3 regions of the Rhodoferax sp. GW822-FHT02D07 genome follow, and region 1 is predicted to be linked to each of the others. Evidence: predicted binding sites of a transcription regulator. Region 1 holds the regulator's gene; each other region holds the start of a gene.
The links. Region 1 encodes sigma-54, which starts transcription at its own class of promoters, with help from an activator protein. Its sites were predicted from a motif close to TGGCANGNAANCTGCTTT; they were not measured.
Positions count from the first base shown of each region.

Region 2: the regulator sigma-54 is predicted to act here: its motif matches at 8,307-8,324, upstream of AC1RNN_RS14465 (CmpA/NrtA family ABC transporter substrate-binding protein).
Region 3: the regulator sigma-54 is predicted to act here: its motif matches at 3,208-3,225, upstream of nirB (nitrite reductase large subunit NirB).

Region 1 is NZ_JBXAOD010000008.1:149,740-160,310, forward strand. Features, by position in the region: gene AC1RNN_RS17340 (LysR substrate-binding domain-containing protein) at 1-654, shown strand, start outside; gene ubiA (4-hydroxybenzoate octaprenyltransferase) at 734-1,594, shown strand; gene AC1RNN_RS17350 (PsiF family protein) at 1,671-1,979, opposite strand; gene argS (arginine--tRNA ligase) at 2,117-3,814, shown strand; gene AC1RNN_RS17360 (SPOR domain-containing protein) at 3,857-4,525, shown strand; gene AC1RNN_RS17365 (thiol:disulfide interchange protein DsbA/DsbL) at 4,604-5,257, shown strand; gene AC1RNN_RS17370 (exopolyphosphatase) at 5,350-6,282, shown strand; gene lptA (lipopolysaccharide transport periplasmic protein LptA) at 6,356-6,964, shown strand; gene lptB (LPS export ABC transporter ATP-binding protein) at 6,961-7,737, shown strand; gene rpoN (RNA polymerase factor sigma-54) at 7,737-9,350, shown strand; gene AC1RNN_RS17390 (THUMP domain-containing class I SAM-dependent RNA methyltransferase) at 9,347-10,571, shown strand, end outside.
Region 2 is NZ_JBXAOD010000006.1:103,279-113,849, reverse strand. Features, by position in the region: gene AC1RNN_RS14505 (NAD(P)H-quinone oxidoreductase) at 1-936, opposite strand, end outside; gene pnp (polyribonucleotide nucleotidyltransferase) at 1,003-3,120, opposite strand; gene rpsO (30S ribosomal protein S15) at 3,339-3,605, opposite strand; gene AC1RNN_RS14490 (branched-chain amino acid ABC transporter substrate-binding protein) at 3,736-5,061, opposite strand; gene AC1RNN_RS14485 (Hsp20/alpha crystallin family protein) at 5,156-5,545, shown strand; gene tsaD (tRNA (adenosine(37)-N6)-threonylcarbamoyltransferase complex transferase subunit TsaD) at 5,558-6,613, opposite strand; gene AC1RNN_RS14475 (GNAT family N-acetyltransferase) at 6,687-7,442, shown strand; gene AC1RNN_RS14470 (ANTAR domain-containing response regulator) at 7,483-8,130, shown strand; gene AC1RNN_RS14465 (CmpA/NrtA family ABC transporter substrate-binding protein) at 8,500-9,744, shown strand; gene ntrB (nitrate ABC transporter permease) at 9,774-10,571, shown strand, end outside.
Region 3 is NZ_JBXAOD010000006.1:89,232-99,802, reverse strand. Features, by position in the region: gene AC1RNN_RS14435 (bifunctional protein-serine/threonine kinase/phosphatase) at 1-1,725, opposite strand, end outside; gene AC1RNN_RS14430 (ANTAR domain-containing protein) at 1,785-3,086, opposite strand; gene nirB (nitrite reductase large subunit NirB) at 3,429-5,867, shown strand; gene AC1RNN_RS14420 (type IV pili methyl-accepting chemotaxis transducer N-terminal domain-containing protein) at 5,878-6,669, shown strand; gene nirD (nitrite reductase small subunit NirD) at 6,748-7,131, shown strand; gene AC1RNN_RS14410 (nitrate reductase) at 7,161-9,971, shown strand; gene ybiB (DNA-binding protein YbiB) at 10,014-10,571, shown strand, end outside.

The sequences.
Region 1 (10,571 bases):
CCCTACCTGCTGCCTGATCTGGTGCGCCAGGTCATCACCAAGTCGCCCCAGATGCCGCTGGTGCTGCAGGAGAACTTCACCGTGAAGCTGCTGGAAATGCTGCGCACGGGCGAGATCGACTGCGCCATCCTGGCCGAGCCTTTCCCCGACACGGGGTTGGCGCTGGCACCGCTGTACGACGAGCCCTTCTTTGCCGCTGTGCCCACCAGTCACGCGCTGGCCGCGCAGGAGAGCGTGACCACCGAAGAGCTGAAGAAGGAAACCATGCTGCTGTTGGGCAATGGCCACTGCTTCCGCGACCACGTGTTGGAGGTGTGCCCCGAGTTCGCGCGCTTCTCCAGTGACGCCGAGGGCATCCGCAAGAGTTTTGAAGGCTCTTCGCTGGAAACCATCAAGCACATGGTGGCCGCCGGCATGGGCATCACGCTGGTGCCGCGCCTCAGCGTCCCGCGCGACGCGATGGAGCCCAAAAAGCGCAAGGGCGATGAACCTTTCGTGAAGTACCTGCCGGTGCAGGATGGCAAGAGCCTGCCCCCGCCCACGCGGCGCGTGGTGCTGGCGTGGCGGCGCAGTTTTACGCGCTATGAAGCCATTGCTGCGCTGCGCAATGCGGTCTACGGTTGCGAATTGCCCGGTGTGACCCGCCTGTCCTGATCTTTGAGCCAAATTGGCAGCTATCCCCCGTGGATAGTGCGCAAGCAGCTCCCATATTCATAGCAAAACCGTGCCGTCTCTGTTCTCCACCAAGCTCTCGCTCTACCTGGACCTGATCCGCTGGAACCGCCCTGCGGGCTGGCTGCTGCTGCTGTGGCCCACGCTCAGTGCGCTGTGGCTGGCGGCGGGCGGTTTTCCGGGCTGGCACCTGATTGCCGTGTTCACGCTGGGCACCATCCTCATGCGCAGCGCGGGCTGCTGCGTCAACGATGTGGCCGACCGAGACTTTGACCGCCACGTCAAACGCACGGCACAGCGCCCTGTCACCAGCGGGCGCATCGGCACGCGCGAGGCACTGCTGGTCGGCGCGGTGCTGGCGCTGGCCGCGTTTGGCCTGGTGCTGACCACGAACGCTGCCACCATCGCTTGGTCGTTTGCCGCGCTGGCCGTGGCGCTGGTCTACCCCTATGCCAAACGCCATGTCTCCATGCCGCAGGCGGTGCTGGGCGTGGCCTTCAGCTTCGGCATCCCCATGGCTTTCTCCGCCGTTACGGGTGCTGTGCCCTGGCAAGCCTGGGCGCTGCTGGTAGGCAACCTCTTCTGGGTGCTGGCCTACGACACCGAATACGCCATGGTGGACCGCGACGATGACCTCAAGATCGGCATGAAGACTTCGGCCATCACGCTGGGCCGCTGGGACGTGCCGGCGGTGCTGGGCTTCTATGTGGTCTACCTGGCCCTGTGGTCCTGGCTGGTGCTGCCCGCCTTGGCGCGCCCCTGGGCCTGGTGGCTGGGGGCGGCGGTAGCCGGTGTCCAGGTGGTCTGGCATGGCACGCTGATTGCCGACCGTTCGCGCGAAGGCTGTTTCAAGGCCTTCCGCCTCAACCACTGGGTGGGGTTTGCGGTGTTTTGCGGCGTGGTGCTGGGCGTCGGGGCATAAGCCAGATATGAAAAAGCCCGCGCGGCGAGCCGGGCGGGCGGGGGAGGCGCCCCGCTAGGGGCGGCAGGTGCAGCGCTTACTTGGCGCTCAGGCACTCTTTCATGAACTTCTTGCGCTCGTCGCCCTTCTTGTCCTTGGCGTCGGCGTTGCAGGTCTTCATCTTGTTTTGCTGACCGGTGGCGCCATCGGCAGCGGGGGCGGCAGGTTTGGCGCTCAGGCATTCCTTCATGAAGGCCTTGCGCTCGTCGCCCTTCTTGTCCTTGGCGTCGGCATTGCAAGTCTTCATCTTGTTTTGTTGTGCGGTTGGGGCTTTCTCTTCGGCGGCATGGGCGCCGCCTACAGCCAGTGCCAGACCCAGAGCCAGGAGGGAGATCAGAGATTTCATCAGTCGTCCTATCAAAAAAAGGCAGCGTGCTGCCGTTGCAGAAAAACCCCAGTGGTTTGAAGCTTATAACGAAAAGATGACAGCGCCGTTGACGCCCCGGCCCCCGGGCTTTCCCGGGGGGCCCGTAAAATCGGTGGATGCTGACTGTCAAACACGAACTCCTGAAGGCGCTGGCCGCCTGCCTGGACACCCTCTCCCCCGGCGCCGGGGACAAAGCCGCTTTTGAATCGCCCAAGGTGGCTGCCCATGGCGATTTCGCCACCACGGCCGCCATGCAACTGGCCAAGCCCCTCAAACAAAACCCGCGCCAGTTGGCCGAAACCCTCAAGGCCGCATTGCTCGCCACTCCGGTGTATGCCCAGTGGGTGCAGGACATCGAGATTGCCGGTCCCGGCTTTATCAACATCCGCCTCAAGCCCGCGGCCAAGCAGGAAGTGGTGCGTGAGGTGCTGGGCCAGGGCGAACGCTTTGGCTTCCAGCCCGCCGTGGGCCAGCGCGTGCTGGTGGAGTTCGTGTCGGCCAACCCCACCGGTCCGCTGCACGTCGGCCACGGCCGCCAGGCCGCATTGGGCGACGCCATCTGCAACCTGTTTGCAACCCAGGGCTGGGCGGTGCACCGCGAGTTCTATTACAACGACGCCGGCGTGCAGATCGAGACGCTGACCAAGAGCACCCAGCTGCGCGCCAAGGGCTTCAAGCCGGGTGACGACTGCTGGCCCACGGACCCGGAAGATCCGGCGTCCAAGGCCTTCTACAACGGTGACTACATCGCCGACATTGCCGAAGCCTTCAAGGCCAAGGCTACCGTCAAGGCCGACGACCGCGAGTTCACCGCCAGCGGCGATGTGGACGATGTCGAGTCCATCCGCCAGTTCGCCGTGGCATACCTGCGCAACGAGCAGGACAAGGACCTGCAGGCCTTCAACCTCAAGTTCGACCAGTACTACCTGGAGTCCAGCCTCTACACCAGCGGCCGCGTGGACGCCACGGTGAACAAGCTGGTGGCCAATGGCAAGACCTATGAGCAAGACGGCGCGCTGTGGCTCAAGAGCACCGACTATGGCGACGACAAGGACCGCGTGATGCGCAAGAAGGACGGTGGCTACACCTACTTTGTGCCCGACGTGGCCTATCACATCGCGAAGTGGGAACGTGGCTTCACCAAGGTGGTCAACATCCAGGGCACGGACCACCACGGCACCATCGCCCGTGTGCGCGCCGGCTTGCAGGCCGCCGATGTGGGCATTCCCCAGGGCTACCCCGACTACGTGCTCCACACCATGGTGCGCGTGGTGCGCGGCGGTGAAGAGGTCAAGATCAGCAAGCGCGCAGGCAGCTATGTGACCTTGCGCGACCTGATCGAGTGGACGAGCAAGGACGCCGTGCGTTTCTTCCTGCTGAGCCGCAAGCCGGATACCGAGTACACCTTCGATGTGGATTTGGCCGTAGCCAAGAACAACGACAACCCGGTCTACTACGTGCAGTACGCACATGCGCGCATCTGCTCGGTGCTGGCCGGTTGGGGCGGCGATGTGGCGAGCCTCAAGAGTGTGGACCTGTCCGCGCTGGACAGCCCGCAGGCCCAGGCCCTGATGCTGCTGCTGGCCAAGTACCCCGAGATGCTGAGTGCGGCCGCCGAGGGCGAAGCCCCGCACGATGTGACTTTCTACCTGCGCGAGCTCGCGGCCAGCTATCACAGCTACTACGACGCCGAGCGCATCCTGGTGGACGATGAGGCCGTCAAGCTGGCCCGCCTGGCGCTCGTGGCTGCCACGGCCCGCGTGTTGCACAATGGCCTGGCTGTGCTGGGCGTCAGTGCTCCGCAGAAGATGTAAGCGGCCCCACCGGGTCAACAGAGTCAACCGAGAGATAGACGCATGAAGTACGAGCGTGGCGGAACCATCGTAGGGTTCATCGTGGGTGTGGTGGTCGGCCTGGGCGCCGCCCTGGCGGTAGCGGTGTACGTCACCAAGGTGCCGGTGCCCTTCATGAACAAGAGCCAGAGCCGCAGCGCCGACCAGGACGCCGCCGAAGCCCAGAAAAACAAGAACTGGGACCCCAACGCCATGCTTTATGGCAAGAACCCGGCGCCCGCCGTGCCTCCGGCGACTACGCCGGCCTCTGCCGCATCGGCTCCCAAGGGCAAGCCAGATGCGAAGGCTGATGCCAAGGCAGAAGCAAAACCGGACGCAAAAGCCGATCCCAAGGCAGCCAAGGCCGAGGCCAAGGGCGAGCTCAAGCCCGCCGTGTCGGCTGACCCGCTGGGTGATCTGGCCAAGGCCAAGACCGGTGCTGCAAACGAGGCCGACGTCTTTGTCTACTTTGTGCAGGTGGGGGCCTTCCAGAAGGCCGAAGACGCAGAGGCCCACCGTGCCAAGTTGTCCCTGAGTGGTATAGAAACCAAGATTTCCGAGCGCGAGCAGTCTGGCCGCCCGGTGTTCCGCGTGCGTGTGGGCCCCTTCGAGAAGAAGGACGAGGCCGACAAGGCCAAGGAGAAACTGGACAAGTCCGGCCTGGAAACCGCGCTGGTGCGCGTGCAGCGCTAAGCGGCCGTACCAGGAACTTTCCTGCAGGGCGCTTCTCCCACCCATTCCGTAACCAGTCCCCTTACCGAAGAGATGCACATGAAACGACGCGAATTCGCCCAGCTGGGCACCGGCGCAGCCCTGGCTTCCACTACCCTGTGGGGCGCCACAGCCCAGGCCCAGGCGGCCAAGCCCAAGGCTGGCACGGACTACCTGGTGGTCGATCCGCGTGCGCCTGTGGAGGCTGGTGCCGGCAAGATTGAGGTGGTGGAGTTCTTCTGGTACAGCTGCCCGCACTGCAACGCCTTCGAACCCACGCTGCAAGCCTGGATTCCCAAGCTGCCCAAGGACGTGGCCTTCCGCCGCGTGCCAGTGGCTTTTCAGGACAGCTTTGCGCCCCAGCAGCGCCTCTATTTCACGCTGGAAGCCATGGGTCTGGTCGAGAAGCTGCATGGCAAGGTGTTTGCCGCCATCCACCAGGAGAAGAAAAACCTCAGCACTGGCGAAGCTATCCTGGAATGGATTGGCCAGCAGGGCGTGGACAAGGCCAAGTTCGTAGAGCAGTACAACTCCTTCACCGTGGTGACCAAGGTCACCAAGTCCGTGCAGCTGCAGAACGCCTACAAGGTGGAAGGTGTGCCCGCGCTGGGCATTGCCGGCCGCTATTACACCGACGGCTCCCTGGCTGGCAATATGCCTCGCGCATTGCAGGTGGTGGAGTCGCTGGTGGCGGACGTTCGCGCCGGACGCTGAGCCGGACTTTTGCGGTGGCGAGGCCGCCGCGCTGTGGGGAACGGCTCTAGAATGGTTTGGCACTTGTTCCAAACTTTGGGGAGACCGTTTCCATGGCGCACCAGAAATACCGGCTTGTTACCCGCAGCGATTTCGATGGACTGGTGTGTGCCGTCCTGCTCAACGAGCTGAACCTGATCGACGACATCAAGTTCGTCCACCCCAAGGACATGCAGGACGGCAAGGTGGAGGTGTCCGACCGAGATATCACCACCAACCTGCCGTACGTGCCCGGCGTGCATCTGGCCTTTGACCACCACGAGTCAGAAACCGTGCGCAACACGGGCGAGCGCCCCAACCACATCATCCTGCCCGATGCCGATTCGGCCGCACGTGTGGTGTTTGACCACTACGGCGGCGCCAGCCGCTTCCCGGCGCGCTTCCACGACATGATGGAGGCCGTGGACAAAGGGGATTCCGCCCGTTTCAGCCACGACGAAATCATGAACCCCACGGGCTGGGTGTTGCTCAACTACCTGATGGACTCGCGCACCGGCCTGGGCCGCTTTCGCGAATTCCGCGTCAGCAACTACCAGCTGATGATGGATCTCATCCAGTACTGCCGCAACCACGGCATCGACGAAATCCTGAAGCTGCCTGATGTGGTGGAACGGGTGGATCTGTACTTTGAGCATGCAGAAAAAGCCAAGGAGCAGCTGCTGCGCTGCTCCACCGTGCACGGCAACCTGCTGGTACTGGATCTGCGCAACGAGGACACCATCTTTGCGGTCAACCGCTTCATGGTCTATGCACTATTCCCCCAAACCAATATTTCCATCCACGTGCTCTGGGGCCTGCAAAAGCAGAACACCGTGTTTGCTACCGGCAAGTCCATCACCAACCGCTCCTCCAAGACCAATATTGGTGAGCTGATGCTGCAGTACGGCGGCGGCGGCCATGCCAATGCGGGTACCTGCCAGGTGGAGAACGACCGTGCGGCGGAGGTGCTGCAGGCGTTGACAAGCAAAATTAACGCCGACGGCTGAGCTCGCCAAGGCATGAAACGTGCCAGCGCTCGGTACAATGGCCGAAGCGCTTTTCAGCAAGTTTCGTGCCTTTATGAAAAAAACCACTCTGTCGCTGTTTCTGGGGCTGGCATTCGCCGGTGTGGCGGGCCACGCCTTGGCCGAGAAGGCCGACCGCAACAAACCCATGAATGTGGAGGCCGATGCCCTGCGTTACGACGACCTCAAGCAGGTCAGCGTGTTCACCGGCAATGTGGTCCTGACCAAAGGCAGCATCATCATCCGTGGTGCCCAGCTGGAGGTGCGCCAGGACCCGGACGGGTACCAGTACGGTCTGGTGACCGGCTCGACAGCAACGCCGGCCTTTTTCCGCCAGAAACGTGACGGGGTCGATGAATACATCGAAGGCGACGGAGAAACCATTGAATACGATGGCCGGGCCGATACCGTGCGCTTCCTCAAGAAGGCTCAACTGCGCCGCCTGCGCGGTGCCCTGCTGGCCGACGAGGTCAGTGGCGCCAGCATCCTCTACGAAAACCTGAGCGACAAATTCACCGTGGACGGCACGCCCCGCAGCGCGAGCGCTCCGGCCGGCCGGGTGCGCGCCATGCTGACACCCAAACCGGAGGCCCAGACCCCCGCTGCCCCCCAGACATCACCCACCCTGCGCGCCACGCCGCAACTTGAGAAGGCCGCCCAGTGAGCGCGCCCGCCCAGGAAGCCCCGGACACCAGCACCGGGCGGCTGGAAGCCCGGCATTTGCAGAAGTCCTACGGCAAGCGCCAGGTGGTCAAGGACGTGTCCCTGGCCGTGCGCACCGGCGAGGTGGTGGGCCTGCTGGGCCCCAATGGGGCGGGCAAGACCACCTCGTTCTACATGATCGTGGGCCTGCTGCGCGCCAGCGCGGGTGACATCACCATCGATGGTCAGTCCATCGAGCACATGCCCATCCACCGCCGTGCGCGCCTGGGGCTGGGCTACCTGCCCCAGGAGGCGTCCATATTCCGCAAACTGAATGTGGAAGACAACGTGCGCGCCGTGCTGGAGTTGCAGCGGGATGCCGGCGGCAACCCGCTTAGTTCTGCCGAAATTGAAAAGCGCCTGACCGCCTTGCTGCAGGAGCTGCGCGTGGAGCATCTGCGCGAGTCACCCTCCCTGGCGCTGTCGGGCGGGGAGCGTCGCCGTGTGGAGATTGCGCGCGCACTGGCCACCAACCCGCGCTTCATCCTGTTGGACGAACCCTTTGCCGGTATTGACCCGATCGCGGTGATCGAGATCCAGCGCATCATCAACTTCCTGAAGGGCCGTGGCATTGGGGTGCTCATCACCGACCACAACGTGCGCGAGACCCTGGGCATTTGCGACCACGCCTACATCATCAGCGACGGCCATGTGCTGGCGCAGGGCACCCCCTCCGAGATCGTGAACAACGCCGATGTGCGCCGCGTCTATCTCGGCGAACACTTCAAGATGTGATGAAGCAAGGGCTGTCATTACGCGTCTCCCAACACCTGGCGCTCACGCCCCAGTTGCAGCAGTCCATCCGTCTGCTGCAGCTCTCCACGCTGGAGCTGAGCCAGGAGGTGGAGCAGATGCTGGACGAAAACCCGTTTCTGGAGCTGACCGAGGACCGGGCCGAGCGTGAAGACTTTGGGTTGAACGCTGCGGACGCTGTGGTGAGCGAGGGCGATCGCCTGTCCGAAGCCGGTGACGCCGAATATGCTCCTAATTCTGTAGCTGACTATGCAACATCCACAGGGGCTGGCACCTCCAATGATGAAGATGCCACGCCACTGAGCAGCAGCGAGGAGCCCAACTGGGAGGGCGACGGCACCACCGAAATGACGCCTGACGACGGCGAATGGGGCGTGGATGCCAAAGCCAAGGCCAACAACCTGGGCGATGACGAAGAGAAGGACGCCACCGAGCTGGCGCGTTCCTCTGAATCGCTGCAGGTCTTTCTGCACCGCCAGGCCCTGAGCCTGCGCTTGAATGCCACCGATGCAGCGGCGCTGCGCTTCCTGATCGAGTCGCTCAATGAAGACGGCTACCTGGAGGACCCGCTGGAAGACTTGGCGCGTAGTCTGAGCCCTGGAGATGAAGAGCAGCTGCAGGATCTGGTGCACCACTTCACCGTGGCGCTGGGCCTGTTGCACAGCCTGGAGCCCGTCGGCGTGGGCGCGCGCGACCTGGGCGAATGCCTGCGCCTGCAGCTGCAAGCTCTGCTGACCCTGGCCGAAGACGATGGTGAGCACGACCGGCTGGAAGTGTTGCAGGTGGCGCTGGCCATCTGCCGCCAGCCCATGGACCTGCTGGCGCGGCGCGACATCAAGCGCCTGGTGCAGATGGGCGTGGGCAGCGATGCGTTTGTGCGTGAGGCGATTGCGCTGATTGCGCGGCTTGAGCCCAAGCCCGGCCGCCGCTTTGTGGATGTGGAACGCAACATCATCGTGCCCGATGTGCTGGTGGTGTCCATTGGCAAGGCCGGCGGCATTCCGAAGTTCCGTGTTCAGCTCAATCCCGACGTGATGCCGCGCCTCAAGGTGCACGATATCTACGCCAATGTGCTGCGCAACCACCGCGGCGGCAAGGATGCCGGCGGCCATGCCGCGCTGCAGCAGCGCCTGCAGGAGGCGCGCTGGTTCATCAAGAACATCCAGCAGCGCTTTGACACCATCCTGCGCGTGAGCACGGCCATTGTGGAGCGACAAAAGAACTTTTTCACCCACGGCGAACTCGCCATGCGCCCGCTGGTGCTGCGCGAGATTGCCGACGAGCTGGGCTTGCACGAGTCCACCATTAGCCGCGTGACCACGGCCAAGTACATGGCCACGCCGTTTGGCACCTTTGAGCTCAAGTACTTCTTTGGCTCCGGCCTGGGCACCGAGAGCGGGGGCAACGCCTCCAGCACCGCGGTGCGTGCGCTCATCAAGCAGTTCATCGCCTCAGAGAGCAGCAAAAAGCCCTTGAGCGATAACCAGATTTCCGACATGCTCAAGGAGCAAGGCATCGAGTGCGCGCGGCGCACCGTGGCCAAATACCGCGAGGGCCTGAAAATCGCCCCCGCCTCACTCCGCAAAGCGCTATGAACCAATTGACCCTTTTTCTCCCCTGCGCCGCCGGCGTGGAGGAGTACCTGGCGCCGGAGATTTTGCAGATCACCGGCCTGCCCCCCGGTTGCGTGACCAAGCAGCGCGGTGGCGTGGCCGTGCGCACCTCGTTTGCGCACGCCATGTTGCTCAACCTGTACAGCCGCCTGGCCCAGCGCGTGCTGGTGCTGGTGTCGTACACCGAGTATCGCAGTGAGCAGGACCTGTACCGCGCCGGCATGCAGGTGCCGTGGGAGCAGTGGTTCACGCCCAAAGAGAGCATCAAGATCGAGGTGACCGCGCAGCACAGCCCGCTGACCTCGCTGAACTTTGCTGCGCTCAAGGTGAAAGACGCCGTCTGCGACCGCTTCCGCGAAGTGGCCAATGGCGTGCGCCCTGACGTGAATACCCAGTGGCCCGATGTACGCATTTACGCCCACCTGACCACCGACGCCTGCTCGCTGTACATCGACACCTCGGGCGAGCCGCTGTTCAAGCGCGGTTGGCGCGAGGACAAGGGCGACGCGCCGCTGAAAGAGACATTGGCCGCGGCCATGATTGCCGCCAGCGGCTGGGCCTCGGGCGACGACGACCTGATGCCGCTGTATGACCCCTGCTGCGGCAGCGGCACCGTGGCCATTGAAGCCGCGCAGATTGCCTGCAACATCGCGGCCGGCTCGCTGCGCCGCTTTGCGTTCGAGAAATACCGGCCCTTCCGTTCGCAGGAGTGGGCGGACATGAAGGCCGAGGCCGCGGCCAACGTGGTCAAGCCCGAGCCGGGCCAGACCGCGCTGATCTACGGCAGCGATGTGTCCCACCGCATGGTGGACTTTGCCCAGCGCAATGCGCAGCGCGCCGGTGTGGCCGATGTGATTGAGTTCCGCGGCGGCGACGCGCTACAGCGCATGCCCCCGATTGAGGGCGGCGGCGTGATGGTGCTGAACCCGCCCTATGGCGAACGCATCGGCATCGGCGGTGTGGCCGGTGAAGGAGAGGGCGCCCGCTTTGGCGCGCGCGAACTCGCGCAGACGGACGAGGGCGTGGACTTCTTCAACCAGCTGGCCAGCCACTGGAAGAAGAACTACAGCGGCTGGACCGCCTGGGTGCTGACGCCCGACCTCAAGCTGCCCGGCAAGATGCGCCTCAAGGAATCGCGCCGCGTGCCCATGTGGAACGGCCCGCTGGAGTGCCGCCTGTTCAAGTTCGACATGGTCAAGGGCC
Region 2 (10,571 bases), on a different contig from region 1:
ATGGGCTTTTGCCGCATCCGCCGGCGCAAACACGCTGTGAATCACTGCCTTGACACGGCCAACCTCCAGCAGAGGCCAGACGACGCGCCGGCACGCAGCCGCAATCGCTGCCTTGAACGCCACAGGCCGGGCCCGCAGGGTTGAGCCGGTGATGGTCAGGCGCTTGCGCAGCACCAGCCCGGCATTGATCTCGCTCTGCACACCACCCTGCACCGCGATGATGACCAGACGGCCATCTTCAGCAAGGCATTGCACTTCCTTGGCCACATAGGCACCAGCCACCATGTCCAACACCACATCCACGCCCCGTCCATCGGTGAGGCGCAAGGCCTCCGCCTGAAAATCCTGGGTCTTGTAGTTGATGGCGTGGTCAGCCCCCAAGACGAGACAGGCAGCACATTTCTCGTCACTACCGGCTGTGGCAATCACGGTTGCGCCCATGGCTTTGGCGAGCTGGATAGCCGTGACACCAATGCCACTGGCTCCGCCCTGCACCAGCAAGGTTTCCCCCGCCTGCAGACGGCCCCGGTCGAACACATTGCTCCACACGGTGAATAGCGTCTCTGGCAGGCTTGCAGCCTCCACATCGCTCCAACCCGCAGGTACCGGCAGGCATTGCCCTACCGGTGCCACGCAAAGCTCGGCATAGCCACCACCCGCCACCAGGGCACAGACACGATCCCCGGGCTGAAAACCTGCCGCCTGCATGGCAGCCGCATCACCACTCACGATGGTGCCGGCCACTTCCAGTCCTGGCAGCGTCGAAGCACCTGCTGGCGCCGGGTAGTACCCAGCACGCTGCAGCACATCGGGCCGGTTGATGCCACTGGCAGCCACACGGATGAGCACATCCCCCGCCCCGGCAACCGGCGCAGCGCAGTCCACCAGACGCAACATGTCCGGCGCACCGAAGGAAGAAATCTCTACCGCTTTCATAGCCAAATCAGGCTGTAGCCCCCGCGCATATTGCGCGAGCAGCTACAGAATCAATAGCAACGTAACTTAGGCCTGTTCGCCGTTCTGGGCGGGACGGTCCAGCAGCGCCTTCATGGACAGCTTGATGCGGCCCTTTTCGTCGGTTTCCAGCACCTTGACCTTGACGATCTGGCCTTCGGACAGGTAGTCCGTGACCTTCTCGACTCGCTCGTGAGCGATCTGGCTGATGTGCAGCAGGCCGTCCTTGCCGGGCAGCAGGTTGACCAGGGCACCGAAGTCCAGGATCTTGGTGATCGGGCCTTCGTAGACCTTGCCGATTTCGACTTCGGCCGTGATCTGCTCGATGCGCTTCTTGGCTTCGTCGGCCTTGGCGCCGTCGGTAGCGGCGATGGTGATGGTGCCGTCTTCCTCGATGTTGATCTGGGTGCCGGTTTCTTCGGTCAGCGCACGGATCACGGCGCCGCCCTTGCCGATCACGTCACGGATCTTCTCGGGGTTGATCTTCATGGTGTAGAGCTTGGGCGCGAAGCTGGACACTTCGGTCTTGGCTTCGCCCATGGCCTTTTGCATCTCACCGAGGATGTGCATGCGGGCTTCCTTGGCCTGCGCCAGGGCAACTTGCATGATTTCCTTGGTAATGCCCTGGATCTTGATGTCCATCTGCAGAGCGGTAATGCCGTTGGTGGTACCGGCCACCTTGAAGTCCATGTCGCCCAGGTGATCTTCGTCACCCAGGATGTCGGTCAGCACGGCGAAGCGGTTGTCTTCCTTGATCAGGCCCATGGCGATACCCGCCACGTGCGCCTTCAGGGGTACGCCAGCGTCCATCATGGACAGGCAGCCGCCGCAAACGGAAGCCATGGAAGAAGATCCGTTGGATTCGGTGATTTCAGACACCACACGGATCGAGTAGGGGAACTCTTCCTTGGTCGGCAGCACGGCCACCAGGGCGCGCTTGGCCAGACGGCCGTGGCCGATTTCGCGGCGCTTGGGTGTGCCCACGCGGCCGGTTTCGCCGGTGGCGAAGGGAGGCATGTTGTAGTGCAGCATGAAGCGCTCTTCGAACTCGCCCGAGAGTGCGTCGATGCGCTGGGCGTCACGCTCGGTGCCCAGGGTGGCAATCACCAGGGCCTGGGTTTCGCCGCGGGTGAACAGGGCGGAACCGTGGGTGCGGGGCAGCACGCTGTTGCGGATTTCGATGGCGCGCACGGTGCGGGTGTCGCGGCCGTCGATACGGGGCTCACCAGCCAGGATCTGGCTGCGCACGATCTTGGCTTCGATCTCGAACAGCAGGCCTTCAACCGCCACGCTGTCAAACGCTGTGCCGTCGGCCTTCAGGCCGGCCATCACGTCGGCATAGGCAGCGCGGCAGGCTTGGGTACGGGCTTGCTTGTTGCGGATTTGGTATGCAGCTTCCAGCTTGGATTGGGCCAGAGCGCCAACCTTGGCCACCAAGGCTTCGTCCTTGGCGGCGGGCTTCCAGTCCCACACGGGCTTGCCAGCGTCGCGCACCAGCTCATGGATGGCATTGATGGCGATCGCACCTTGCTGGTGGCCGTACACCACGGCGCCCAACATGATTTCTTCGGACAGTTGCTGGGCTTCGGATTCAACCATCAGCACAGCAGCTTCGGTACCGGCCACCACGAGGTCCATGATGGAATCCTTGCGCTGGGTCTGGCCGGGGTTGAGCACGTACTCGCCATTGATGTAGCCTACGCGGGCGGCACCGATGGGGCCGTTGAAAGGAATGCCGGAGATCGACAGGGCCGCGCTCACCGCAATCATGGCCGCGATGTCGGCGTCCACTTCGGGGTTCAGCGACACGGTGTGCACGACCACGTGCACCTCGTTGAAGAAGCCTTCAGGGAACAGGGGGCGGATGGGACGGTCGATCAGGCGGCTGGTCAGCGTCTCAAACTCGCTGGGACGGCCTTCACGCTTGAAGAAGGAACCGGGGATCTTGCCGGCGGCGTAGGACTTTTCCAGATAGTCCACGGTCAGGGGGAAGAAGTCCTGGCCGGGCTTGCCTTCGGTCTTGCCGACTACGGTGGCCAGCACCACGGTGCCGTCCATGTCCAGCAGCACAGCGCCAGTGGATTGACGTGCGACTTCGCCGGTTTCCATGGTGACCGTGTGTTGGCCCCATTGGAAGGTCTTGGTGACTTTGTTGAAAATGCTCATGGTTATCTCCTGTGCGTTTCGGTTTCTATGCGGGGAATGCAGGCCATTCCACCCGAGCCCGGAGCCAACATCACAGTCCACGATGCCATTCCAGAAGAACTCCGAGAAACCCGGAATTGCTTTGGAATGACACAGCTTCGCTCTGTTTTTGTCGTCTCCGAAGTAAAAAACGCCTGAGCTAGTGACCTAACTCAGGCGCTTCTCATTCGTTGAATCGCTTACTTGCGCAGACCCAGCTTGGCGATCAGGGCGACGTAGCGGTCAGCGTCCTTGGACTTGAGGTAGTCCAGCAGCTTGCGGCGACGGCTCACCATGCGCAGCAGGCCGCGGCGACCGTGGTGGTCCTTGGCGTGGGTCTTGAAGTGGGGGGTCAGCTCGTTGATACGGGCGGTCAGCAGAGCCACTTGGACTTCGGGGCTGCCAGTGTCACCGGCTTGACGGGCGTTGTCTTTGACAACAGCGGCTTTGATGCTGGATGCAATCATGGTATTTCCTGTGATTTTGGGACTGCACCAGAGGCGCCGTCCCGGTTTGTACAACTTGCGCCAGGGGCTGGAACTGCGCCTGGCGTGCGCCTTGCGGAATGCAAAGCCGTTCGATTATACCCCGAGAGTCTCAGGGGCGCACCATCTTGCAGCTGGTGGGCTGCTCCGCAGCGGCGGCCGACACAGTTTTCACCACGCGGAATCCGTAACCCGAGCCTTCCACATCGAACTTCACGCCGGGCGTGCCCTGGCGTTCCATCATGCCCACCACCAGCGGTTGCTGGAACTGGTGGTCCTGCGCGCGCATGGTGCCGGTCTGACCACTTAAGGTCAGGCTGGACTTTTCCATCTGGTTGGCCAGGGCCACCACATCGACCGCACCGCCGGCGGCCACACCGCCCTGCTTGCCGGCGGCTTCCAGCGACTGGGCCAGGGACTCGACGAGCAGCTGCATGCGCATGTGCACATAGTCGTCCTCGGGCTTGGGATAGCGCACGCGGAAGGATTTGTAGAAGGCTTCGCTGGCTGCGGTCTGCACATTGGGCAGCCAGTCGGCCACCGCCACCACCTTGCCCAGGCCGGCATCGCCAATCGCGGCGGGGGCGCCCAGGGCATTGCCGTAGAAGGTGTAGAACTTGCCGTCAAAGCCCACGTCCTTGGCCGCCTTGATGAGCAGGCTCAGGTCGTTGCCGAAGTTGCCGGTGATGACGGCGCCTGCGCCACTGGCCTTGATCTTGGTGGCATAGGGCAGAAAGTCCTTCACGCGACCCAGGGGATGCAGCTCATCACCCACCACCTGCACATCGGGGCGCAGCACGCCGAGCTGGCGCTTGGCCTCGCGCGCCACGGCTTGGCCGAAGCTGTAGTCCTGTCCAATGATGTAGACGCTCTTGAGCGCCTTGTCGTCCTTGAGCACATCCATGAGCGCGGCCATGCGCATGTCGGAATGGGCATCGAAGCGGAAGTGCCAGAAGCTGCACTTCTCGTTGGTCAACTCGGGCAGCACCGCGGCGTAGTTCAAGAACAGCACACGGCGGGCGGGGTCGCGCTCGTTGTGCTTGTTGATCGCGTCGATCAGCGCTGCGGCCACGGCAGAGGAATTGCCCTGCATGATGACCCGGGCCCCACCGTCAATGGCGGAACGCAGCGCCGACAGCGCCTCTTCGGCCTGGCCCTTGCTGTCAAAGCGCTCCAGCTGCAGCGGCGTGTTGCCACCGGCGCTGGCGGGCAGTTTGATGCCGCCGCGCGCGTTGACGCGCTCCACGGCCCAGACGAAGTTGCGGAAGGCAGCTTCACCACCACTGGCGTTGGCGCCACTGAAGCCTTCGATGACGGCGACCTTGATGGGGGCCACCGTCTGGGCAAAGGCCGACGACAGGGACAGGGCTGCGCCAAAAGCTGCAGCAGATAGCGCCTTGGCGCCCAATTTCAATACCTGGCGGGAAAGAATAAACATGGGATTTTTCTCTTGAATTGCGAGGGAAAGCGCTCAGCTTGGAAACATGCGGCGCTCGCTGTGAGAGCCGCGCAGTGTACTAGGAGTCCACACCATGTTTTTTGCCTCTGCACCTTCCGTGTTCCAGTCCTCTGTGCGCCGTCCGGTGTACGCACACGGCGGCCGTTCGGTCGACCGTTTCCTGCAGGACGCCCTCTTCTCGGCCCGCCAGAACGGCGCCGCCTACACCCAGGATGAAACCGCTTTCACCCTGACGCTGGACATGCCCGGCATTACCAAGGAACAGCTCAGCATCTCCATCGACGGCGCCGTGGTGCGCCTGCAAACCAAGGAAGACGCAGCGCGCCGCTACCGTGCCGCCTACGAATTCCCGCAGGACATCGACACCGCCCTGAGCGAGGCCAAGCTGGAAAACGGCGTGCTCACGCTCAAGCTGGCCAAGAAGGTGCCGGTGAATACCGCCACCGAGCTGACCATCCTGTAAGGCGCGGTGAACTCAGAGCTGGTGCAGGGGCCAGCGCGGCTTCACGTCAAAGGCGTAGTGCGCGCTGGCTTGCTGCAGGCCGCTTTGCAGCCGCATGGCCGCAGCCATGGCAATCATGGCGCCGTTATCGGTGCACAGATGCAGCTCGGGGTAGTGCACGCGCACGCCCCGCTTAGCGCATTCGGCGTTGAGCAGCTCGCGCAGCTTGCGATTGGCACCCACGCCACCCGCCACCACCAGGCGCTTCAGGCCGGTTTGCTTGATAGCCGCCATTGATTTCTTCAGCAGCACTTCGACAATCGCCGCCTGCGTGGACGCCGCCAGGTCTGCCTGCTGCTGACGCGGCAAAGCCTCAAAAGTGCTCACGCCCGCAGCCGCCACCATGCGCTGGCTTTGCACCAGCACGGCAGTCTTCAGGCCGGCGAATGAAAAGTCCAGGTTGCCGCTGTGCAGCAGCGGCCGCGGCAGCTGGTAGGCCGTGGGACTGCCCTCCTCCGCCAGCTTGGACAGCAACGGCCCGCCCGGATAGGCCAGGCCCATGAGCTTGGCGGACTTGTCAAAGGCCTCGCCCGCCGCATCGTCAATCGTCTCACCCAACAGTTCATAGCGGCCCACGCCGTCCACGCGCATAAGCTGCGTGTGACCACCGGACACGAGCAGCGCCACAAAGGGAAATTCGGGCGGGTCCACACTCAGGAAGGGCGATAGCAAATGACCCTCCAGGTGGTGCACACCGAGCACGGGCTTGCCCAGGGCTGCACCCAAGGCACAGGCCACGCCCGCGCCCACCAGCAACGCACCGGCCAGACCGGGGCCACGGGTGTAGGCCACCACGTCCACGTCCTGCAGGCTGCGGCCACTGTCGTTGAGAACCTGTTCTGTCAACGGCAACACGCGGCGGATGTGGTCGCGGCTGGCCAGCTCTGGCACCACACCGCCATAGGCCTGGTGCATCTCGATCTGGCTGTGCAGGGCGTGGGCCAGCAGCGTGGGCACGGCGCTGCCTTGCGACTGCACCATGGCCACCCCTGTTTCATCACAGGACGACTCGATTCCCAACACCAGCATGCTTGATTCCTTCCAGGCCGCCGAGTGTAGGGGATGGGCCTGTGGGCACGGGTACGCCATGCACAATGGCCCCATGCTCCCACCCCTCACCGACGATGCCATTGCCCGCCTGGAGCGCAACACGCGCGATGCGGTAGCCCCGCTGGCGCAAGTCGAAATCGACGGCTGGCTGATCGCCATGGACCGCTCCACCATAGGCCGCGCGACCAGCGCCGTACCCTTGCGCCACCACAGCCTGCGGGTGAAAGACCTGGATCGCGTGGCTGCACTGTATGCAGAGCAGCAGTTGCCGGCCGTCTACCGCCTGCCCGACCTGCCTGCGCTGGCACCACTCTTTGACGCCCTGCGGCGCCAGGGCTTTGCTCCGTCCCAGCCCACGCTGGTGCAACTGGCCCGAAGCGCCGATGTGGCCGCCCTGTGCGCCCAGCCCACGGCGCGCTGGTCTGCCACGGCTACACCCGAGTGGGCTTCTGTCTATGTAGCGCCCGGCTTTGACCCCGTAGATGGACAACACCGCCAGCAAGCCCTGAGCCGGGGCCAGCACACGGTGTATGCCTGCGTCGTGCAGAACGGTGCGCCAGTATGTGCGAGCACTGCTGTCTACAGCCAGGGCTGGGCCAGCCTGCACGGCCTGCGCACCGTGCCTCCGGCGCGCGGCAAAGGGCTGGCGGCAGACCTTATGGCCTGCCTGGCGCAGGAAGCGCTGCAGCGCGGACTGACCGAAATGTATTTGCAGGTGGAAGAAGACAACCCCGCCGTGGGCCTGTACCGCCGTGCCGGTTTCTCCACGGTGTGGCGCTACCACTACTGGCGCCAAACAGCATACTGAACGACGCACTGGCGCAAATTTTGCGTGCCATGATGGGCGTATGACCGAGCCGCTACGCATCGTTGTGATCAATTCAGACCTGCAGGTCGATGACCCGCAGGATACGCACGCCCTGAGCCAGGCCGAACGTTCGCGCAGCCTGCGCATCGGACTGCTGGAAAGCGGGTTCAACCTGGTCGCGTCCCTGCCGGCCGACGTGTACCTGACCGAGCGCTTGGCCCAGCTCCAGCCCGATCTCATCATCGTGGACGCCGAAAGCGACGCACGCGATGCGCTGGAACATGTGGTGATGGCCACGCGTGACGAGCGCCGCCCCATCGTCATGTTCACCAACGACAGCGACACCGGGAGCGCACGCGCAGCCGTAGCGGCCGGGGTGTCAGCCTACATCGTGGCGGGGCTGCAGACCGAACGCATCCGCCCTATCCTGGATGTGGCCATGGCCCGCTTCCAGCAGGACCAGGCCCTGCGCCAGGAACTGGCCAACGCCCGCAACGAGCTGCACGAACTCTCCACCGCGCTGCAGGACCGCAAGACCATAGACCGCGCCAAGGCCCTGCTCATGCAGCGCCAGCAGCTCAGCGAAGAAGCCGCCTACGCCAAACTGCGCAAGACCGCCATGGACAAGAACCTCAAGATCGTGGAAGTGGCCCAACGCATGCTGGACGTGGCAGACCTGCTGGGCTGAGCGCCGCCGCGGTGCACGCGCTCCCGCAAGCGTGCATCCGCAGCCCCGCGCACCGCATTTGGTGCAACGCACAAATTCAGTGCACCCATGCACCTTGCATGAAAAAATGGCTGTAACCCCCATGCAATATGCGCAAACAGCTCCCGAATTCATAGCAAACCCCGGGCAAAACGGGTTGGCACAGTCATTGCATTGAGCACTGCGAGACCGGCAACGGTCATGCACAGACCCCCATCCAACGGCGGGTGATGGTTCTGGGCAACAGGACAAAGGCGTCCCCACGGGTTCCCATGCGCACAGCGCGGTGAACCCAGTGCGGACGCCTTTTTTGTTTTTCGCTTTGTGTTTTTCACTTCTGGAGCTTGTGCCATGACAGACCTTTTGAAAGCCAAACTCAGCCGCCGCGCTGTCCTGCAAACCGCCGCCGTGGGCGCGGTGGGCATCAACCCCGCGCTGCGCGCCGCGGTGTACGCCGCCGGCTCGGACGCTCCTGAAAAGAAGGAAGTCAAGATTGGCTTCATCCCGCTGACTGACTGCGCCAGCGTGGTGATGGCCTCGGTGCTGGGCATCGATGAGAAGTACGGCGTGAAGATCATCCCCAGCAAGGAAGCCAGCTGGGCTGGCGTGCGCGACAAGCTGGTCAACGGCGAGCTGGACTTCGCCCACGTGCTCTACGGCCTGGTGTACGGCGTGCACCTGGGCGTGGGCGGCCCCAAGAAAGACATGGCCGTGCTGGCCACGCTGAACAACAACGGCCAGGCCATCACCCTGTCCAAGAAGCTGGCCGACAAAGGCGCGGTGGACGGTGCGGGCCTGGCCAAGCTGATGGCCAGCGAGAAGCGCGAATACACCTTTGCACAGACCTTCCCCACCGGCACCCACGCCATGTGGCTGTACTACTGGCTGGCGGCCAACGGCATCAACCCCATGACAGACGCCAAGGTCATCACCGTGCCCCCGCCGCAGATGGTGGCCAACATGCGCGTGGGCAATATGGACGGCTACTGCGTGGGCGAACCCTGGAACCACCGCGCCATCATCGATGGCATTGGCATCACAGCCACGACGACACAAGACATCTGGAAGGACCACCCCGAAAAAGTGCTGGGCACCACGGGCGATTTCGTCAAGAAGTACCCCAACACGGCGCGTGCCGTTACCGCCGCGATTCTGGAAGCGGGCCGCTGGATCGACGCGGGCCTTTCCAACAAAAACAAGATGGCCGAAACCATTGCCGACAAGGCCTATGTGAATACCAGTGTGGATGCCATCAACCAGCGCATTCTGGGCCGCTACCAGAACGGCCTGGGCAAGACCTGGGACGACCCCAACTTCATGAAGTTCTACAACGACGGTGCGGTGAACTTCCCCTACCTGTCTGACGGCATGTGGTTCCTCACGCAGCACAAGCGCTGGGGCATCCTGAAAGACCATCCCGACTACCTGGCGGTGGCCAAGCAGATCAACCAGATCGACATCTACAAGCAGGCCGCCACAGCCAGCAAGACGCCGCTGCCCAAGAGCGACATGCGCAGCAGCAAGTTCATGGACGGCGTGGTCTGGGACGGCAAGGATCCCAAGAAGTACGCCGACAGCTTCAAGGTCAAGGCCTGAGTTCCCGCCCCACCCACTAGGAGGTCACCATGGTGAGCGCCGTTTTCCACACTCCCCTCGCCGCTGCGGTCGAGGGGACCGCTATCAAAACCGAAGCTGCCAGCGCAGACTCTACAAGGGCTGCAGCCAAAAAACCTGTGACAAGCAAGGCCATCTCGGTGGCCAGCGTGCCGGGCTTTGACTGGCGCGGCCTGCTGCTGCAGGTGGTACCACCGCTGTGTGGCATTGCGCTGCTGATCGGCATCTGGGCGCTGGTGAGCTATGGCACCGGTGCCAGCATCCCCGGCCCGCTGGAGACTTGGAAGCAGGCTGTGACGCTGTTCAGCGACCCCTTCTACCGCAAGGGCCCCAACGACCAGGGCGTGGGCTGGAACGTGCTGAACTCGCTGCAGCGCGTGGGTCTGGGCTTCGGTCTGGCGGCGGTGGTGGGCATCCCGCTGGGTTTCATGATTGGCCGCTTTGAATTCCTCAGCCGCATGTTCAACCCGCTCATCAGCCTGCTGCGCCCCGTGTCGCCGCTGGCCTGGTTGCCCATCGGCCTATTGGTGTTCAAAGGCGCCAACCCGGCCGCCATCTGGACCATCTTCATCTGCTCGATCTGGCCCATGGTCATCAACACCGCAGTGGGCGTGCAGCGCGTGCCGCAGGACTACATGAACGTGGCCCGCGTGCTCAACCTCTCCGAATGGAAGATCGTGACCAAGATCCTCTTCCCCTCCGTGCTGCCCTACATGCTGACCGGCGTGCGCCTGGCAGTCGGTACTGCGTGGCTGGTGATCGTGGCAGCTGAGATGCTGACCGGTGGTGTGGGCATCGGCTTCTGGGTG
Region 3 (10,571 bases), on a different contig from region 1:
CAGGTTGACCAGCCCCAGAAAAGCGGTGGCGAGCTTCCACACAAAGCTGGGATCGCGCTGCAGCAGCGGCGTGCCTTGGGGCGCCTGCAGCGGGCGCGAGGCGCCGCGCTCCAGCGCGAGCAGGAACTCCTCGGCCGTCTCAAAACGCTGGCGCTGGTCGCGCGCCACGGCCTTTTGCAGCACATGGTCCAGCCAGATCGGCACCTCGGGGTTGTGGCGGCTGGGCGGCGTGGGGTCGCGGTAGTAGCGGCCCACCTGGTAAGGCAGCACATCGCCATAGGGCAGCTTGCCGGTGAGCAGCTGGTAGAGCGTCACGCCCAGCGCAAACAGGTCGCTCTGCGCATTGGGCAGCTGGGCCTCGCCCTCCTCCGCTTCGCCCTTGCCATTGCCCGCCTTGGTACGAAAGCCCCATTGCTCGGGGTTCACATAGCTGGACGTGCCCGCGTGCAGCGCGCGCATCGCTTCGGGCTCGCGCCCGCTCAGCGCCACGCCCAGGTCCAGCACACGCAAGATGCCGTCCTCCCCCAGGTGCAGGTTGGCGGGCTTGATGTCGCGGTGCACCACGCCCTGGCGGTGCAGGCGGCCCAGCGCACGCAATGCCTGCATGGCGTGGCCCAGCGCCGCAGTGGGCGGCACGCGGGTCTGGCGGTCCAGCAGTTGCTGCAGCGTCTCGCCCGCATGCCAGTCGTAGAGCACATAAAAGGCCGAGCGCTCGCGGCCCGTGGGCAGCGTGGCGTGCACCGCCACCAACTGGTCGGCCGCATGCGCACTCTGCATGTGGCCGGCCAGCCAGGCCTCGTGCGCCAGCATGGCGCGCTCCTCCTGGTCGTGGGCGCGTGCGGTGTTGAGCGTCTTGAGCGCGTAGAGCGCCTGCGTGGCGGGGTCGCGCACCTGGTAGAGCACATTGATGCCGTTGTCCGCCACGGGGGCCGTCACCGTGAAGCCATCCAGCACCTCGCCCACCTTGAGGCGGGGCGGAATGGGCAGGCTCTGCGCCTGGCGCCGGGCATCGGCCAGCGTGGCCTCCTGCAGGCCTTGAACGCGCACGACGATGGCCGAGACGTTGTCACGGCTGCCACGGGCCAGCGCCTGGGCCACCAGGGCCTGCGCGGCCTGCTGCACGTCGGCCGCGGCTGCATGTTCCGCCACGCGGCCTGGCGTGAGCGCGCCATGCACGCCGTCGCTGAGCAGGATGAACACATCGCCCACCTGCAGGTCGCCCTGCAGGTAGTCCACCACCAGGTGGTCCTCCGCGCCCACAGAACGCAGCAGCTGGTGCTTGAAGTCGGGGTGCGCCACCACATGGTCCTGCGTGAGCTGGGTGGCCCGGCCCTCGCGCAGCAGATAAGCGCGCGTGTCGCCCACATGGGCCAGGGTGTAGGACTGGCCGCGCAGCACCAGCGCGGTCAGCGTGGTCAGGCCCATGGCCGGCTGGCGGCGCCGGTTGATGCCGCACAGCCAGGCGTTTTGCGCCGCAATGATGCGATCCAGCGCCACCGTAGTGTCCCAGATGGCGGGGGTGCCAAAATAGTCGCGCACCAGGCTGGTGGCGGTGGTTTGCGCGGCCTCGCGCCCCATGCCGCCGGTGCTTACGCCGTCGGCAATGGCGACGATGGAGCCGTGGTCCTCCTGCCCCGGTGCGGGCAGCATGGCGGCACAAAAGTCTTCGTTGTGCGGCTTGCGCCCCGCCTGCGAGGCAAAACCGATGTCGATGTCAAAAGCCATGCACCAAGATAAGCAATTTCGGTGCCCGTGCGCATCAAATTGCACCAATGCCGTGCAAATCAGCCCTTGCCGGCGTCCTGCCCCAACAGCATGTGCATGCTGTGCTCGTAGTGGGTGGAGAGCTGTTCAAACAGGTCCAGCAGGGTTTCGCTGCCGCTGGCCAGCGCCTGCAGGCGGGCGCTGCGCGCTGCGCCGCCGAGGCGCTGCGCCTCCTGCGCGGCCGCCACCATCTCCAGCCAAGCCACGCCGGCGGCGCCCAGGGCGCCATGGATGTCGGGCGTGCTCAGCGGGATGCCGTTGAGGTAAGTGAGTGCCTGCTCGAATTCGCGCTGGGCAGCGCCCATGCTGGCCCAGGCCAGCTCCACCACCGCGCCCTCGCCCGCCAGGGCCAGCAGCGCGTACTTGCTGAAGCGCTGCGACAGCATGCGCTGGCGCCCTGCCAGGTTGAGCACATGCAGGGGCGCCGCCGTGCCCGCACTTTCCAGGTTGGCCGTCAGCCGCTCGGCGCCGCGCAGCAGGGCCTCGGCCTGCTGCTCCACGGCATCGGTCTGGCCGCTGGCCAGAACCGCCTTGAGCTGCTCCCAGGTCAGGGCCACCTGTTCCAGCAGGTCGCCATAGGTGGGCTGTGACAGGTTTTTGCGCAGCAGGGCAAAGTTGCCATCCACCCACTGCACCGACGCCTGCAGCAGCGTGGCGTGCTGCGTGGCCTGCACGCCCATGGACTGCAGCAGGTGCAGCTTGACCAGGCGTTGCGAGAGCATGCGCAACTGGCCCGAGCGGTTGACCGCCTCGGCAAAGTGGGCGGACTGGATGATGTGCTGCGAGAGCTGGCCCATGCGCTGGTTGCTGCTCATGGCGGCCGAGCGCAGGGTACGGAAGGCGTCGTCGTCCGACAGACTTTGCGCCCGCATGAGGATGCCCTTGGCGCGGTCCACCACCTTGCGCTCCTCGAAGCGGGTGGCCATGTCGTCATAGGCCTGGCGTTGCCGCTCCGCCTTCTGGAAGCGCGCCTGTGCCAGATGGATGAGCGGGCGCAGGCGATTGGCGCCATAGCCGTGCACCACGTAGACGTGCACACCGCAGTCGGTCGCCTCCTGGATATGGGTGGCGTCCGTGTCGTGGGTGAACACCAGCAGCGGGCGGGGTACGGTCTGCTCCACCATGCGCCAGGCCTGGAACCACGCAGCCGTGGGCAGGGGCACATCGCAGAGCACCACATCTGGTGCATGCAGCACCACGGCCTGCACCAACTTGCTGCAATCGTCCACCGTGGCACACACCGCGATGCCGGCGGCCTGCAGGTCGGCAACCAGCGTGGGCGCACTCATCTGGCGGGTACGGCACAACAGGGCGGAAGTCATAAAAATTCAGTCGTAGCGAGGGAAAACCGGGGACGTGCGGGCTGCAAACCCGGCACCGCTGGAGGCAATTTGTACACCAGCCCGGCCCTGTTCTACCCCATCCGTTTGGGGGCCAATCATATGGCACAGCTTTTGCATAAGTTCGATCGGACGCAACGACGCGCCCAAACGAGATGACAAGCTGACCAGTTCTGCGCACAACGACGTCGCGCAGTTGCAGCTTGTCCAACGCCAGTGCTTGCTGGTGCGCCTTCGCATGAGGCGCGGATCTCCTCTACCCCCTTATTTCTGGCATGTGGCCTTGCCACATCCCTATCCGTCTCGTTCTTTGGAGTGGCGACTATGAAAAAATCGAAACTGGTAATGATTGGCAACGGCATGGCCGGTGTGCGCACCATCGAGGAACTGCTCAAGGTCGCCCCCGACCTGTACGACATCACCGTCTTTGGCGCCGAGCCCCACCCCAACTACAACCGCATCCTGCTCTCGCCCGTGCTGGCCGGCGAGCAGACGCTGGACGAGATCGTGCTGAACTCCTTCGAGTGGTACGCCGAGAACAACATCACCCTGCACGCCGGCAAGAAGGTCGTCGAAGTGGACCGCGTCAAGCGCATCGTGCGCGCCGCCGACGGCACCGAGGCCGAGTACGACCGCCTCTTGCTGTGCACTGGCTCCAACCCCTTCATCCTGCCCGTTCCGGGCAAGGACCTGGACGGCGTGATCGCCTACCGCGACATTGCCGACACCAACGCCATGATCGATGCGGCCACCAAGTACAAGCACGCCGTGGTCATTGGCGGCGGCCTGCTGGGCCTGGAGGCGGCCAACGGCCTGATGCTGCGCGGCATGAGCGTGAGCGTGGTGCACGTGATGCCCACACTGATGGAGCGCCAGCTCGACACCGTGGCCGGTGGCCTGCTGCAAAAGTCGCTGGAAGAGCGCGGCCTGAACTTCCTCATGGGCGCGCAGACGCAGGAACTGGTGGGTGGTGACGATGGCCGCGTGAAGGCCATCAAGTTCAAAGACGGCAGCGAGGTGCCGGCCGACCTGGTTGTGATGGCCGTGGGCATTCGGCCCAACACCGAGCTGGCCGCCAGCATGCGCCTGCATGTGGACCGCGGCATTGTGGTGACCGACACCATGCAGACCGTGACCGACGCGCGCATCTACAGCGTGGGCGAGTGCGCAGCCCACCGTGGCATTGCCTACGGTCTGGTGGCGCCGCTGTTTGAGCAGGCCAAGGTGGCCGCCAACCACCTGGCCATGTACGGTATCGGCCGCTACCAGGGGTCTCTCACCTCCACCAAGCTCAAGGTCACGGGTATCGACCTGTTCTCCGCCGGCAACTTCACGGGCGGCGAAGGCACCGAAGAAATCGTGATGAGCGACCCCTATGGCGGCGTCTACAAGAAACTGGTGATCCAGAACGACAAGCTGATTGGCGCCTGCATGTACGGCGACACCGTGGACGGCAGCTGGTACTTCAAGCTGCTGCGCGAAGGCCGCAGCGTGGCCGACATTCGCGACAAGCTGATGTTTGGCGAAGCCGGCTCCAACATCGGCGATGTGGGCCACCAGGGCCAGAACAAGGCCGCAGCCATGGCCGACAGCGACGAGGTCTGCGGCTGCAACGGCGTGAGCAAGGGCACCATCTGCAAGGCCATCCGCGACAAGGGTCTGTTCACGCTGGACGAGGTGAAGAAGCACACCAAGGCCAGCGCGTCGTGCGGCTCTTGCACCGGGCTGGTGGAACAGATCATCATGTTCACGGCCGGTGGCGACTACTCTGCCACGCCCAAGAAAAAGGCCATGTGCAGCTGCACCGAGCACAGCCACCAGGAAGTGCGCGATGCCATCTTCGCCAACAAGTACCTCACCATTGCCGAGGTGCAGCAGGCCATGGGCTGGAAGACGCCCAACGGCTGCTCCAGCTGCCGCCCCGCGCTGAACTACTACCTGATCTCCAGCTGGCCCAAGGAGGCCAAGGACGATCCGCAAAGCCGCTTCATCAACGAGCGCAGCCACGCCAACATCCAGAAGGACGGCACCTACTCCGTCATCCCGCGCATGTGGGGCGGCGAGACCTCGGCCGACGAGCTGCGCCGCATTGCCGACGCGGTGGACAAGTACAAGATCCCCACCGTCAAGGTCACCGGCGGCCAGCGTATCGACCTGCTGGGCGTGAAGAAGGAAGACCTGGTGGGCGTCTGGAAGGACATCGGCATGCCCAGCGGCCACGCCTACGCCAAGGCCCTGCGCACGGTGAAAACCTGCGTGGGCAGCGAATGGTGCCGCATGGGTACGCAGGACAGCACCCAGATGGGCAAGGACCTGGAGCGCGCCCACTGGCGCATGTATGCACCGCACAAGGTCAAGTACGCCGTCTCGGGCTGCCCGCGCAACTGCGCCGAAGCCGGCATCAAGGACGTGGGCATCATCGGCGTGGACAGCGGCTGGGAGATCTACATCGCCGGCAACGGCGGCATCAAGACCGAGGTGGCGCACTTCTTCGTCAAGCTCAAGACGGCTGAAGAAGTGCTGGAGTACACCGGCGCCTTCATGCAGCTCTACCGCAAGGAAGGCTGGTACCTAGAGCGCACTGTGCATTACGTGAGCCGCGTGGGCTTGGACTACGTGAAGAAGCGCATCCTGGACGATGCCGAAGGCCGCAAGGCCCTGAACGAGGAACTGCTGTTCGCGCTGGATGGTGAGCCCGATCCCTGGTTCGACTTCCAGAACGCACAGGTCGACACCCGCCAGTTCACCCCCGTCAACGCCTGAGGGCCGCGCCATGCAACGCAGAACCCTCATCACCCTGGCCGGCGCCGGAGCGCTGGGTCTGGCCCTGCCCGCGCAGGCCCAGGTGGCTGACCTGAGCGACGCCATCAACAAGGCCGGACGCCAGCGCATGCTGAGCCAGCGCATGGGCAAGGCCTGGCTGGCCCTGCTGCTCAATGTGGAGAAGCCCAGCGCGCAGATGGTGCTGGACAAGTCCATGGGCCTGTTCGATCGCCAACTCGCCGAACTCAAGGGCTTTGCGCCCACGCCCGATCTGCAGGCCACCTATGGCAAGCTGGAAACCGTCTGGGCCGACTACAAGGTGGCGCTGGTCGGCAAGGCGCCCGCGCGTGAGACGGCGGCTTCCCTGCTGCAGCTGGACGCCAAGGTACTGGGCCTGGCCCAACAGGGCACCCAGCAGTACGAAGCCGCCCTGGCCAAACCACTGGGCAAACTGGTGAACATCGCCGGGCGCCAGCGCATGCTGACCCAGCGCATGGCCAAGTTCTACCTGGCCGCGACGCTGCCGGTGGACGCCAGCGTCGCCGCAGCGGAGATCGGCAAGGCGCGCAGCGAATTCACGGCCGCCATGGAGGTGTTGCGCAATGCACCCGAGGCCACGTCGCCCATCCAGGACGCGCTCAAGCTCGCCGATGCGCAGTGGGTGTTCTTCGACATGGCGCTCAAGCAGTTGCAGGAAGGCACGCAACGCCCCAGGCCCATGGCCGATGTGTTCGTGAGCAGCGAAAACCTGCTCTCCATCATGGACCGTGTGACCGGCCTGTATTCCGCCCTCAAGGCGTGATTCATAAAGAAGTAGCCCCTAGCCCCCCGTAGATATTGCGCAAGAAGCTAGCAAAACCATAGCATCAGGAAGAACAAAATGACCGAATGGACCCTCATCTGCAAGATCGATGACATCCCCGTGCTGGGCTCGCGCCGTGTGGAGCGCGCGCAGGGGTTGGATGTGGCCGTGTTCCGCAACACCGAGAACGAAATATTTGCCCTGCTGGACCGCTGCCCCCACAAGGGCGGCCCGCTCTCCCAAGGCATCGTCTTCGGCACCAGCGTGGCCTGCCCGTTGCACAACTGGACCATCGGCATGTGCGACGGCCAGGCCGCCGCGCCTGACGAGGGCTGCACGCCCAAGTTCGAGGTCAGGCTCGATGGCGACCAGGTCTTCCTCAAGACCGCCGAACTGCAGAGCCACGCCACCGACCTGGTGCGCCCCATTGCCGGCCCCGCTCGCCGCAAGGCCACTGCCTGACCCATAGCTACTTTCCGGAGAGTCGCTGCATGTTGAAGGAAACACGTTCCACCTGCCCCTACTGCGGTGTGGGCTGCGGCGTCATCATTGAGTCACAGGGTGCGCAGATCACCGGCGTGCGCGGTGACCCGGACCACCCGGCCAACTTCGGACGCCTGTGCTCCAAGGGTTCCACGCTGCACCACACGGCCACTGCCGCCGTCACCCTGCAAACCCGCCTGCTGCAACCACTGCAACGCCTGCAACGCGGCGCCATGCCCCAGGCCGTGTCCTGGGACAGCGCGCTGACCCTGGCCACCGACCAGTTCGCCCGCATCATCCGTGACCATGGCCCCGACGCCGTGGGCTTCTACGTCAGCGGCCAGTTGCTCACCGAGGACTACTACGTCTTCAACAAGCTGGCCAAAGGCCTCATTGGCACCAACAACATCGACACCAACTCGCGCCTGTGCATGAGCAGCGCCGTGGCCGGCTACAAGAAGACACTGGGCGCCGACGCCCCGCCCGCCTGTTACGACGATGTGAACCACGCACAGACGATCTTCATCGTCGGCTCCAACACCGCCTTCGCCCACCCCATCCTGTTCCGCCGCATCGAAGACGCCAAGCGCAAGAACCCCGGCCTGAAGATCATGGTGGCCGATGTGCGCCGCACCGACACGGTGGAGCTGGCCGACCTGTTCCTGCAGATCCAGCCCGGCACCGATGTGATGCTCTTCAACGGCATGCTGCACCTCATGCTGTGGGAAGGCTGGACCAACCCGGCCTTCATCGCCGAGCACACCACGGGCTTTGAAGACCTCAAGGCCACGGTACGCGATTACACGCCCGAAGTGGTGGCCCAGACCTGCGGCATCCGCAAGGAAGACCTGCTGGAAGCCGCACGCCTGTTCGCGCAAAGCCCGGCCACGCTGAGTCTGTACTGCCAGGGCCTGAACCAGTCCAGCGCCGGCACCGCCAAGAACACCGCCCTCATCAACCTGCACCTGGCCACGGGCCAGATCGGCATGCCCGGCGCCGGCCCCTTCTCGCTCACGGGCCAGCCCAATGCCATGGGCGGGCGCGAAGTGGGCGGCCTGGCCAATCTGCTCTCCGCCCACCGCGACCTGGCCAACCCCGCGCACCGCGCCGAAGTGGCGGCACTATGGGGCGTGCCCAGCGTGCCTGAAACACCTGGCAAGACCGCCGTGGAGATGTTCCAGGCCGCTGCCGATGGCGAGATCCGGGCGCTGTGGATTGCCTGCACCAACCCCGCGCAAAGCATGCCCGACCAGGCCACCGTGCGCCGCGCGCTGGAGCGCGCCGAGTTCGTAGTGGTGCAGGAAGCCTTTGCCACCACCGCCACCTGCGCCTACGCCGACCTGCTGCTGCCAGCCACCACCTGGGGCGAGAAGGAAGGCACGGTCACCAACAGCGAGCGCCGCATCAGCCGTGTACGCGCCGCCGTGCCCGCACCCGGCGCACCCGACACAGCGCCGCGCCACGACTGGGCGATTGCAGTGGACATTGCCCAAAGGCTGGAGCGCGCCCTGGGCCGCACGCCCGCGCAGCCCACGCTGTTCCCCTACCCCACGGCCGAATCGGTGTGGAACGAACACCGCGAATCCACCCGTGGCCGCGACCTCGACATCACCGGCATGAGCTACCTCATGCTGGAGGCCCAGCCCCAGCAATGGCCGCTGCCCCAAGGTGCCAGCACCGGCAAGGTGCGCCTCTACGAAGACGGCATCTTCCCCACGGCGGACGGCCGCGCGCGCTTTGCCAATGTGCAGTACAAAGGCGTGGCCGAGCCGCGCGAAGCGCGCTACCCGTTCTCGCTCACCACCGGCCGCCTGCGCGACCAGTGGCACGGCATGAGCCGCACCGGCACGCTGGGCCGCCTCTTCGGCCATGTGCGTGAACCCGCGATCCAGATGCACCCGCAGGACATGGAGCGCCGTCTGCTCAAGGACAACGACCTGGTGCACGTCACCAGCAAGCGCGGCTCCATCCTGGTGCCTGTGCAGGCCGCCAACGAACTGGGACTCAGCCAGGTCTTCATGGCCATGCACTGGGGCGAGGAATTCCTCAGCGGCGTCAGCGCCACGGGCGCCCGCCTGGCCGGTGTGAACGCGCTGACCACGCCTGTCTACTGTCCCGATTCCAAGCAACCCGAGTTCAAACACACCGCCGTCAAGGTGCTCAAGGCCGACATGCCCTGGACGCTACTGGCCATTGCCTGGCTGCCCGAAGACCGCGTGCTGGCCGCGCGCGGCCAGCTGCAGGCCCTGATGGCGCGCTTTGCTTACGCCAGCTGCGTTCCCTTTGGCAATGCGGTGGACGGCCACGGCCGCAGCGGCGTGCTGTTCCGCGCGGCCGACCAGCAGCCCGCGCCGGACGAACTGCTGCAGGAGATCGAAGCCCTGCTGCAGCTCGACGCCTCCGACGTGGTGCGCTACGCCGACAAGAAGCGCGGCCAACGCCGCGCCGTGCGCCTGCAGCGCAGCACGGTCAACGCCACGCTGGAAGCCTTTCTGCTGGCCGGTGACACGCGCGCCCAAAGCTGGATGAGCACCTTGCTGCAGGACGAGCAGCCCGCGCAGAACTACGGCCGCGCCCTGCTAGCCGGCGGCGCCACACCGCCCGTGCCCGTGCTCTCGCGCGGCAAGACGGTGTGCACCTGCTTCAACGTGACCGACGCCGCGATCGAAGAGACCCTGGCCGGCTGCACCGGCTTTGCGGCGGACCGCCTGGCCACGTTACAAGGCACACTCAAGTGCGGCACCAACTGCGGCTCCTGCGTGCCCCAGCTGCAGCGCATGGTGCGAGCCAGCATGGATGCAGCCTCCGCTGCGGCATAAGCACATAGCCGAAAGTTATCTGGCTTCACGGACAATCGCCCCATGGCTATCGGCAACTACATCAAGGAAATCGGACGCGGCAAGGACGGCGCCCGCGCCCTCACGCGCGCGCAGGCCGACGACCTGTTCGGCCAGGTGCTGGACGGCACGGTGACCGACCTGGAAGTGGGCGCCTTCTGCCTGGCCATGCGCATCAAGGGCGAGACGGCCGAAGAGGCCGCCGGTTTTCTGGACGCCACGCACCGCCGCATGGCGCGTCTGCCCGCCAGCGCACGGCCTGTGGTGGTCATCCCCAGCTACAACGGCGCGCGCAAGCTGCCCCTGCTCACGCCGCTGCTGGCGCTGCTGCTGGCGCGCGAGGGCCTGCCCGTACTGATCCACGGCACCGCCACCGAAGACCGCCGCGTTTCCATAGACAAAGTGCTTCTGGCCCTCGGTATTCCTGCGCAAGCAGCTATCAAAAGCGTAGCACCCGGCACGGTCAGCTTTGTCCCCACCGCGCTGCTGAGCCCCAGCCTGCAGCGCCTGCTGGACGTGCGCCGCGTGGTCAACCTGCGCAACCCGGCGCACAGCCTGGTCAAACTCATGAACCCGGTGGAC